DNA from 3 places in the Nonomuraea sp. NPDC049141 genome. Region 2 is predicted to be linked to each of the others. Evidence: riboswitches for the same ligand, from Rfam matches in the RefSeq annotation. Region 2 holds a riboswitch; each other region holds the start of a gene.
The links. A riboswitch is a leader RNA that binds a small molecule or an ion and turns the genes downstream of it on or off. The one in region 2 is predicted to bind cobalamin.

Region 1: another riboswitch for cobalamin. It lies ahead of AB0B91_RS26790 (ribonucleoside-diphosphate reductase subunit alpha); the one in region 2 lies ahead of cobN (cobaltochelatase subunit CobN).
Region 3: another riboswitch for cobalamin. It lies ahead of AB0B91_RS11520 (ABC transporter substrate-binding protein); the one in region 2 lies ahead of cobN (cobaltochelatase subunit CobN).

The regions. Positions count from the first base shown of each region.
Region 1 is NZ_JBEZDR010000009.1:396-3,665, reverse strand. Features, by position in the region: gene AB0B91_RS26790 (ribonucleoside-diphosphate reductase subunit alpha) at 1-2,138, opposite strand, end outside; cobalamin riboswitch at 2,264-2,473, opposite strand; gene AB0B91_RS26785 (tripartite tricarboxylate transporter substrate-binding protein) at 2,478-3,270, opposite strand, start outside.
Region 2 is NZ_JBEZDR010000003.1:368,445-371,714, forward strand. Features, by position in the region: gene AB0B91_RS10350 (precorrin-8X methylmutase) at 1-151, opposite strand, end outside; gene cobG (precorrin-3B synthase) at 190-1,428, opposite strand; cobalamin riboswitch at 1,442-1,649, shown strand; gene cobN (cobaltochelatase subunit CobN) at 1,680-3,270, shown strand, end outside.
Region 3 is NZ_JBEZDR010000003.1:668,817-672,086, reverse strand. Features, by position in the region: gene AB0B91_RS11525 (iron ABC transporter permease) at 1-697, opposite strand, end outside; gene AB0B91_RS11520 (ABC transporter substrate-binding protein) at 712-1,659, opposite strand; cobalamin riboswitch at 1,731-1,851, opposite strand; gene AB0B91_RS11515 (Gfo/Idh/MocA family oxidoreductase) at 1,859-2,719, opposite strand; gene AB0B91_RS11510 (SDR family NAD(P)-dependent oxidoreductase) at 2,755-3,270, opposite strand, start outside.

The DNA of each region.
Region 1 (3,270 bases), on a different contig from region 2:
GAGCAGGCGACGGCGTCGGCGTTGACCGCGACCGTCGTCTGGGCGATCCGGGTGGCCGGGCGCGAGCGCAGGTAGTAGGTGGTCTTCAGGCCCTGCTTCCAGGCATAGGCGTACATCGAGGACAGCTTCCCGATCGTCGGGCTGGCCATGAACAGGTTGAGCGACTGCGACTGGTCGATGTACGGCTGCCGGGCCCCGGCCAGGTCGATGAGCGCCTTCTGCGGCAGCTCCCAGGCCGTGCGGTACAGAACCTTGAGGTCGTCGGGGATGCCGGGGATGTCCTGGATCGAGCCGTCCGCCCGCTTGAGGTCGTCGCGCATCCGCTGCGTCCACAGCCCACGGGCCTGCAGATCGGCCACCAGATAGCGGTTGACCTGGAGGAACTCACCCGACAGCGTCTCGCGCTTGAACACGTTGGACACCTGCGGCTCGATGCACTCGTAGCAACCGGCGATGGAGGCGATCGTCGCGGTCGGCGCGATGGCGACCATCAGCGAGTTGCGCAGCCCGGTCGTGGCGATCTTCGCGCGCAGCGCGTCCCAGCGCGGCGACCCGGCGGCGCCGTAGTGGTCGGGGTGCAGGACGCCGCCCGCCGCCCTGGTGTCGGCGTACGACGGGTGCCGGCCGCGCTCGACGGCCAGGTCGGCGGAGGTGTCGTAGGCGGCCAGGGCGATCTCCTCGGCGACGCGCGTGGACAGACCCAGCGCCTCGGGCGAGTCGAACGGCAGCCTGAGCGCGAAGAACACGTCGGCCAGGCCCATCACGCCGAGCCCGATCGGCCGCCAGCGCTTGTTGGCCGCCTCGGCCTCGGGCGTCGGGTAGAAGCCCAGGTCGATGGTCCGGTCCAGGAAGCGCACGGCCGTACGGACGGTCTGGCGCAGCCGGTCCCAGTCGACGCCGCCGTCGACCAGGTGGGCGGCGAGGTTGATCGAGCCCAGGTTGCAGACCGCCGTCTCGCCGTCGCTGGTGACCTCGAGGATCTCGGTGCACAGGTTGGACAGGTGGATGACGTTCTCGGGCCTGGCCGTCTGGTTGGAGGTGCGGTTGGCGGCGTCCTTGAACGTCATCCAGCCGTTGCCGGTCTGGGCGAGGGTACGCATCATCCGCCCGTACAGGGTCCGGGCGGGCAACTGCCGGGTGTAGCGGCCCTCGGCCTCGTAGACGCGGTAGGCGCGGGTGAACGCCTCGCCGTACAGGTCGGTGAGGTCGGGGACCTCCTTGGGGTCGAACAGCGACCAGACCTCGTCGGCCTCCACCCGGCGCATGAACTCGTCCGGCACCCAGTTGGCCAGGTTCAGGTTGTGCGTACGGCGGGCGTCCTCGCCCGTGTTGTCGCGGAGCTCCAGGAACTCCTCGACATCGGCGTGCCAGGTCTCCAGGTAGACGCAGGCCGCACCCTTGCGACGGCCGCCCTGGTTGACCGCGGCGACGGAGGAGTCGAGCGTGCGCAGCCAGGGCACGATGCCGTTGGAATGCCCGTTGGTCCCCCTGATGAGGGATCCGCGCGAGCGCACCCGGGTCCAGGCGATGCCGATGCCTCCGGCGTACTTCGACAGCCTGGCCACCTGCCCGTAGCGGTCGTAGATCGACTCCAGCTCGTCGCGCGGCGAGTCGAGCAGGAAGCACGACGACAGCTGCGGCCGGCGCGAACCCGAGTTGAACAGCGTCGGCGAGCTCGGCAGGTACGACAGCGTGGACATGAGGGCGTAGAGCTCGGCGGCCTCGGCGACCGTCTCCGACAGCCCGCAGGCCACGCGCAGCAGGAAGTGCTGGGGCCGTTCGAGCACCGCCCGCGACTCCGGGTGACGCAGCAGGTAGCGGTCGTAGACCGTACGCAGGCCGAAGTACTCGAAGCGCTCGTCCGCCTCGCCGGAGACGAGCGCGTCGAGCTCGGCGGCGTTGGCGCCGACGAACGCGGCGAGCGAGTCCTGGATCAGCCCCGCGGCGTGGGTGGCGGCGATGGACTCGGAGAAGGTCCGCACGCCGTGCCCGGCCGCCTCGTCGGCGATCTCCTCGGCCAGGAGCCGGGCGGCGACCCGGGAGTTCGCCGGGTCGGTGATCACCCGGGCGGCGGCCTCCTCGATGGCCAGCCGCCGGTCGGCGGTGGCCGACCGCGGATCGACAATGGTCTGCGTCACGTGCTCTCTCCTCGCGAGCTCATCCTCGTGAGGGCGCGCGAGAGCACGGCGGCGCTGGAGTTCTCGGCCGCGACGCCCCCGGCCCTCCCTCGAGGCCCTGGACACTTCGATGGGCGGAGCCGGGTGGCTCCCCCAACGTCACCGGCAGGTCTTCGGGCTCGCGGGCGTGGTCCTGCCCACTACTGGGCCGGCCTCCTACTGGCCGTCGCTTCCCGGATCTCTCCAGTGCTCGTGACGGCGGTCGTTCCCGCTCACCGCTGCGGGGCAGCCCCGGAATCGCACCAGGTTCCCTTTTACTCCGCCCCGAGGGGCGAACCAGCGACGACCAGGATCCTACATCTAGTGGCCCTTCTCGCAACTACCCCAGCATGTTGTGTCAGCCGTGTCGAGCATGCCGAGATCGCGGAGCACGGCCCTGGTCCTGCCGATCTCCGAGGCGAGCCACTGTTCGAAGTCGTCGCCGCTGAGCGGGATCGAGGTCCAGCCCTCCGTGCGGCAGGCCGCCCGCCAGGTGGCGGACTCCGTGACCTCGTCGCAGAGCCGGATGGCGAAGTCCTTCCTGTCCTCGGTCATCCCCTCGGGCCCGACCGCCGCGCACCAGTCGGCGAAGTCGAGCCGCACCCCGCACTCCAGCAGGCTCGGCGCCTCGACACCGTCCACCCGGCGCGCGCTGGAGACGGCGAGCACCCGGACCCAGCCCTTGTCGATGGCCTTGCGCCAGTCCGCGAGCGTGCCGGTCGCCGCCGCGGCCTTGCCGCCGAGAAGCGCCGACGTGGCCTCCGCGCTGCCGGGGAAGCCGGTGTAGTCGACCTGCCGGGTGTCGGCGCCGAGCCCCTTGGCGATCAGCCCGAACAGCAGGTGGTCGGGCTCGCCCTGCGGCCCGCCCGTCAGCGGCGTACGGTCGGGGTGGGCGAGCAGGTGCGCGCCGAACTGGTCGAAGGTGGCGAACTTGGAGTTGGCGGGCACCACCACGACCTCGATCTGGCCGGTGAGCCTGGCCAGCGGCGTGGCGGTGTCGAGCAGGGACAGCCCGTTGTTGAGCTCGGTCGCGGCCAGCGCGGGCAGCCCTGTGACGGTGATCCTGGTGGCGGGCGGGGTGCCGGAGACCGGGAAACCCTCCCCGCGGGCGGCC
Region 2 (3,270 bases):
CGTTCACCAGGTCGGTCATGCCGCAGGCGTGGATCATCCGCACCACCACCTGGGCCACCTCGGGCGGGATCCCGCTGAGGTCCGTCTCGGCACGGATGGTGGCGAACGACCGCCGGTAGATCTCGGCGCCGTCACGGATGTAGTCGGTCACTGCTGCCTTTCCTGGTCTCCGTCGGTTGTGGCGGCGTATCAGTCGGTTGTGGTGACGTGCCCGTCGGTTGCGGCGACGTATCCGTCGGCTGTGGCGACCATTTGGATGACCGGCCCCCGGGGCAGCCCGCAACGCCGCTCACAACCGGCCCAGTGCACGGGCATGGCCGTGGGGCCATCGCGGTCCGCCACCCAGCGCCGCGCGTCCTCCCGTACGTCGGCCAGCGCCTTCGCACAGCCGGGGCGGCCGGTACAGGCGGTCACGCCCACCCAGGGCGACGCCGGATCGGTCACCAGCCCGGCGGCGTCGAGTGCCCGCGCCACGTGGTCGGCGTGGGATGGCGGCAGATCGAGGAGCACCACGGTCCGCCACGGCGTCAGCCGCACGGCGACGCCGGATTCGGCGGCGGCGGCGATCGCGCGGGCCTGGGCGGCGGTCAACCGGCCGAGCGGAACCACCGCCTCCAGCGCCACGCGCCCGTCCCGCTGCTCGGTGAGCCCCGCACCCCGTGTCTCCGGAGCGAACGGCGGGCTGTCGACCGCGACGCCGCCCAGCCGGGCGGCGATCCTGGCGGCGCCGTCTTCCAGCTCCCCGATCCGCCACGCGGTGCGGTCACGCTGGGCTTCACCATCGCGCACGGAGGCGCTCTCCTGCCGGACCTCGGTATCAAGCGCGGAGGCGCTCTCCCGTTCGTCGAGGAACGCCTCGGCTGCGGCGATCATGTAGGACACGGCCGCCTCCCCACGCAAGGAGAGCCCGGAGTCCCTCCCCGCCAGAAGCAGCCGGCCGGTGCCCCCAACGAACGTGACGTCCGCGCCGAGCCCCACCACGTCGCCACTCCCGTCGTCCAGCGCGAGCAGGAACCGTCCCGGCAGCCCGGCCAGCCGGAGACACGCGCACAGCGCCTGGTCCAGCGCCTCCACCAGCGGCTGCGTGTCGAGCAGGCCCGCGGGTCCGCGTCCGCTCAGGGGCGAGGCGACGATGTTGCGTACCCGCTCGTGCGCGGCCGACGGCAGCAACCCAACAAAGGCCATCCGCTCGGCGAAGGCGGTGGCCGAGCGCAGGCCGCGCACCTGGACGTTCGCCCGGGACGTCAGCTCGATCACCCCGGAGCCCAGGTCGGTGGCGCAGGCGGCCAGCTCGCGAAGCTGGGCGGCCGACACCGCGCCGCCGGGCAGGCGGACCCGAGCAAGCGGGCCGTCGGCGGCCTCGTGCACCTGTAGCGCCCCCGGACAGGCGTCGGGGCGCACACGTCCGGAAAAGTCGGCTATGGACACGAAGAGGATGGTAACGCCAGTTTCTTGCGGTGGTCGCCCCTGCCGTGGTCTGATCGGGAGGCGATGGCAAAGGGAGGAAGCCGGTGCGAAACCGGCGCGGTCCCGCCACTGTGACCGGGGAGCGAACCCCACGAAGGCCACTGTCCGGCGACGGATGGGAAGGCCGGGGCGAGCGCTGATCCGGGAGCCAGGAGACTCCTGCCGTCGTGACACCCGCTACTGGGGCGAGGACCCCGAGGGAGGACTACGCCGTGCTCGGCGACAGCCATACCGTCCTGCTGCTCTCGACTTCCGACACCGACCTGCTGAGCGCTCGTGCCGGCGGCGCCGCCTACCGCCTGGGCAACCCCGCCAGGCTGGCGGCCGAGGACCTGCCCGCCCTGCTGGAGGGTGTCGACCTGGTCGTGGTACGACTGCTGGGCGGGCGCCGGGCCTGGGAGGAAGGGCTGGACCACCTGCTGGCGGGACCGCGCCCGGTGGTGGTGCTCGGTGGCGAGCAGGCCCCAGACGCCGAGCTGATGGAGCTGTCCACGGTCAGCGGTGGCGTCTGCGCGGAGGCGCACGCGTACCTGGCGCACGGCGGGCCCGCCAACCTCACCGAACTGCACGCCTTCCTGTCCGACACCGTTCTGCTGACCGGCCGCGGGTTCGCCCGGCCCGAGCCCACGCCCACCTGGGGCCGCCTGGAGCGCACCGCGCGGAGCGAGAGCGGGCCGGTGGTCGGCGTGCTCTACTACCGGGCGCATCACGTGGCGGGCAACACCGCGTTCGTCGAGACCCTCTGCCAGGCGGTCGAGGACAAGGGCGGCCGGGCGCTGCCCATCTTCTGCTCCTCACTCCGCACCGCGGAGGCCGGTCTGCTCGACCTCCTGCGTACCGCCGACGCGCTGGTGGTGACCGTACTGGCCGCGGGCGGCTCCCGCCCGGCCACCGCGGGCGCCGGCGGCGACGACGAGGCGTGGGACGTGGGCGCGCTGGCCGAGCTGGACGTGCCGATCCTGCAGGGGCTCTGCCTGACGACCAGCAGGCAGGCGTGGGAGGAGAACGACGACGGTCTGTCTCCGCTCGACGCCGCCTCCCAGGTGGCGATCCCGGAGTTCGACGGGCGGATCATCACGGTGCCGTTCTCGTTCAAGGAGATCGACGAGGACGGGCTGACGGTCTACGTCGCCGACGCCGAGCGGGCCGCCCGGGTCGCCGGTCTCGCCGTACGGCACGGTCTGCTCAGGCACACCCCGCCCGCCGGGCGCCGCCTGGTCGTGATGCTGTCGGCGTACCCGACCAAGCACTCCAGGGTCGGCAACGCGGTCGGCCTGGACACCCCCGCCAGCACGGTGCGACTGCTCGCCAGACTCGCCGAGGCGGGCTACGACCTGGGGGACGGCTTTCCCGGCGTGGCCGAGCAGGACGGCGACGCGCTGATCCACGCGCTGATCGCCGCGGGCGGCCAGGACCAGGACTGGCTGACCGAGGAGCATCTCGCGGGCAACCCCGTGCGCATCTCCGCGGAGTCCTACGGGCAGTGGTACCGCACGCTGCCCGGCGACCTGCGCGCGGACATGGAACGCCATTGGGGCCCGCCACCGGGCGAGCTGTTCGTGCACGAGGGCGACATCGTGCTGGCCGCGCTGCGGGCGGGCAACGTGGTGGTGATGGTGCAACCGCCGCGCGGATTCGGCGAGAACCCGATCGCCATCTACCACGACCCCGACCTGCCGCCCAGCCACCACTACCTGGCCGCGTACCGCTGGCTGTCGAAGGAGTTCGGCGCGCACGCGATGGTGCACGTGGGCAAGCACGGCAACCTGGAGTGGCTGCCGGGCAAGTCGGCCGGCATGTCCG
Region 3 (3,270 bases), 300 kb from region 2:
GACCGGCCCGCACGCCCAGGCTGGTGGCCTCCTCGTCCCCCACCGAGAGCACGTCGAGCATCCGCCCGTGCGCGAGCAGCAGCACCGAAGAGACGACGGCGTACGGCAGCACCAGCCAGAACTGGTCCCACCCGCCGCCCACGTCGCCCAGGATCCACGAGTAGATGCGCTGCAGCTCCTCGACCTTGAACTGCTGGATGAACGTCTGGATCGCGGTCAGGAACGAGGTGACGGCCACCCCGGCGAGCACCAGCGTGGCGGTGCCGCCCGCGCGCCCGGCGGTGTTCCCGAGCACGTACGCCAGGAACACCCCGCCCACGGCCCCCACGAAGGCGGCCACCGGAATGCCGACCACGGGGGTCGGCACGAGCACGATGACCACGGTGGTGGTCAGCCCGGCGCCGGCGGCGGCGCCGAGCAGGTACGGGTCGGCCAGCGGGTTGCGGAACACCCCCTGGTAGCCGGCCCCCGCGATGGCCAGCAGCCCGCCGACCACGGCCGCCACCAGCACTCTGGGCAGCCGCAGCTCGAACAGCAGCCCCTGTTCCACGGGCGCCAGCCCCGAGTCCACGTGCACGTACGGCAGCCAGTCGACCGCCTGGAGCACCACCTGCCACGGCGAGATGTCGGCGGCCCCGCCGAGCAGCCCGGCCACCATGGAGACGGCGAGCACGCCCAGCGCACCCACCGTCCACATCAGGCTGGACCTCACTAGCGGGTGGCCGCCTTGGCGACCGCGTCACTGATGGACTGGGCCAGGTCGACGACCCGCGGGCCCCAGCGCGAGGCGAGGTCGTCGTCGAGCTGGATCACCTGGTCGCTCTTGATGGCCGACAGTCCCTTCCAGCCGGGCCGCTTGGCCAGCGTGTCCTTGCTCTGCTGGCAGCACTTCACGTCCGCCAGGAAGATCAGGTCGGGGTCGGCCTGGGCGACGAACTCCGCCGACAGCTTGGGATAACCGCCCGCCGGGTCCGGCGCCTTGTCGGCGATGTTGGTGAGGCCGAACATCCCGTAAATCTGCCCGATGAACGTGCTCGACGTCGCCGCGTAGGGGGTCTGGTCGAGTTCGTGGTAGTAGGTGAGCTTTTTGTCCTTGGGGGCGTTCGCCGCGAGCTTGTCCAGGGCCGTCTTCATGCCTGTCACGACTTGTCCGGCCTTGTCGGTGTTGCCGGTGGCGGCGCCGAGGTCGGTGATCTCGTCGTACGCCTCGTCGAGCTTGGTGGCGGCCGGTTCCAGGAGGACCGGCACGTTCAGCTTGCCCAGCTCGGCGACCACCTTGTCGATGTCGTTGGAGACGACGACCAGGTCGGGCTTCTGGGCGACGATGGCCTCGACGTTCGGCTTGAAGCCGGACAGGTCGGTCTTGGGGACGCCGGCCGGGTAGTTGGACTGGTCGTCCACCGCGATGACCTGGGGGCCCGCGCCGATGGCGAAGAGCGTCTCGGTGTGGCTGGCGGAGAGCGAGACGATCCGCTCCGGCTTCTTGGCGATGGTGACCTTGCCGTTGGCCGCCTCGACCGTTACGGGGTAGGCGGTGGAGCCGGTCGAGCCGGTTGAGCTCGCGGGTGACGGGGTGGTGGTAGTGCTGTTCTGGCCGCATCCGGTCAGAACGAGCGTTCCCAGCAGCGCGCCCGCGAAGGCCGTGCGTACGGGCCTCACGAGAAGTCCTTTCACACTGTCGGAACCGAGAGACCCGCTGAGAGCGACGGATCACCCTTTTCCACGAGGGTTGATGACGTCAGCGCGGAGGCAGGCGACCTGGCTATGACAGTTGCGGGACAGCGCCGGACTCGCACCGGACTTCGCTGCAACTCTGCGCGTCGGACAGACGCTATCAATGCTCCGGATGGACGCTAAGTCAAGGGGTGGCCAACTGGGTCTCCGCCTCGGCGATGATCCGCTGCAGCCGGAGACCGTGGGCCGCGTCCAGCGGGTGTCCGCCGCCCTGGCGTACGGTCCGCGCGAACTCCTCGGCGATGGTCGCGAACGGATCGTCGTCGCCGGGCAGCAGCACCGCGTTGCCCGTTCTGCCGTACACCGCGATGCTCGACGGCGGCAGGTCGCCGGCGGCGGCCATGCTCAGCGACGCCTCGCTGACCGCGCCGCCCTCGTGGTCGAGCAGCAGGCCGGTCCAGCCGAGCGGGTTCCCGTGCGCGCGTACGCCGGTCACCGGGCCGAGCGCGGCGTCGAGCAGGTCGATCACGTGCGGCCCGACGTCCAGGAGCGCGCCGCGCTGGAGCCGCCACGGGGTGCCGAAGGGGTGGCCGCCCAGCAGGACGTTGGAGATGTTCGCGGCGTGGCCGCCGAACGCCTCGATGCCGGCGCAGCGTGCCAGAAACTCTCTGACCTGCGTGGTGTAGCGCATGGTGAGGACGAGCTGCGAGGCCACCCCGGCCTCGCGCACGGCGTCCGCGAGGCGCCGCGCGTTCTCCAGTGAGTCGGCGAGCGGCTTCTCCAGCAGCAGCGCCTTCCCGGCCCGCGCCGCGCGCACCCCCAACTCGGCCTGTACGCCCGGCGGCACGCAGAACGCCACGGCCTCGCACGCGTCGAACAGCTCCTCGATCCGCTCGAACACCGGCGCCCCCAGCCCGGCGGCGGCCTCCGGACGGCGCGCCCATACCCCGGCGAAACGGAGATACGGGCTCTTGACCAGCATCGGCGCGTGAGCGCGCTCCGCCCACGGCCCCGCTCCGATCAACCCGACCGACACCGGTTCCATACATCCCCCTTTGATCCGCTTGAAGAACCCTAGAGTCATTCAGCGGCGTCGCGCCATTGGCGCAGGGCATGCTCGGGGCGGTGGGCGAGGGTGCCGGAGTCGATGACGATGGTCTGTCCCGTGATGCACCGCGACTCGCCCGAGGCGAGGAAGGCGACGAGGTCGGCCACGTCCTCCGGGGTGCAGGCCCAGGGCAGCAGGCGCTCGGCCGCCTTGTCGGCCAGCCGGTCCCGGCCGAGGGCCTGCGCGGCCACGTCGGTCAGGACCAGGGCGGGGGCGACGGCGTTGCAGCGAATGCCGCGCGAGCCGTACTTGGTGGCCACGTAGCGCACGAAACCGGTCAGCGCCGCCTTGGAGGTGCCGTAGGCGACGTGCGCCACGTCGCCCAGCAGGCCCGAGACCGACGAGGTGAGGACGAAGGCGCCACCGTCGGCCATCACGGGGGCCGCGTGCTTGACCATGAGCAGGGCGCCGCGCAGGTTCACCGCCATCGTGCGGTCCCAGACCTCCACGTCGAGCGACTCGAGGTCCTGGTCGCGGCCGTAGGTGCC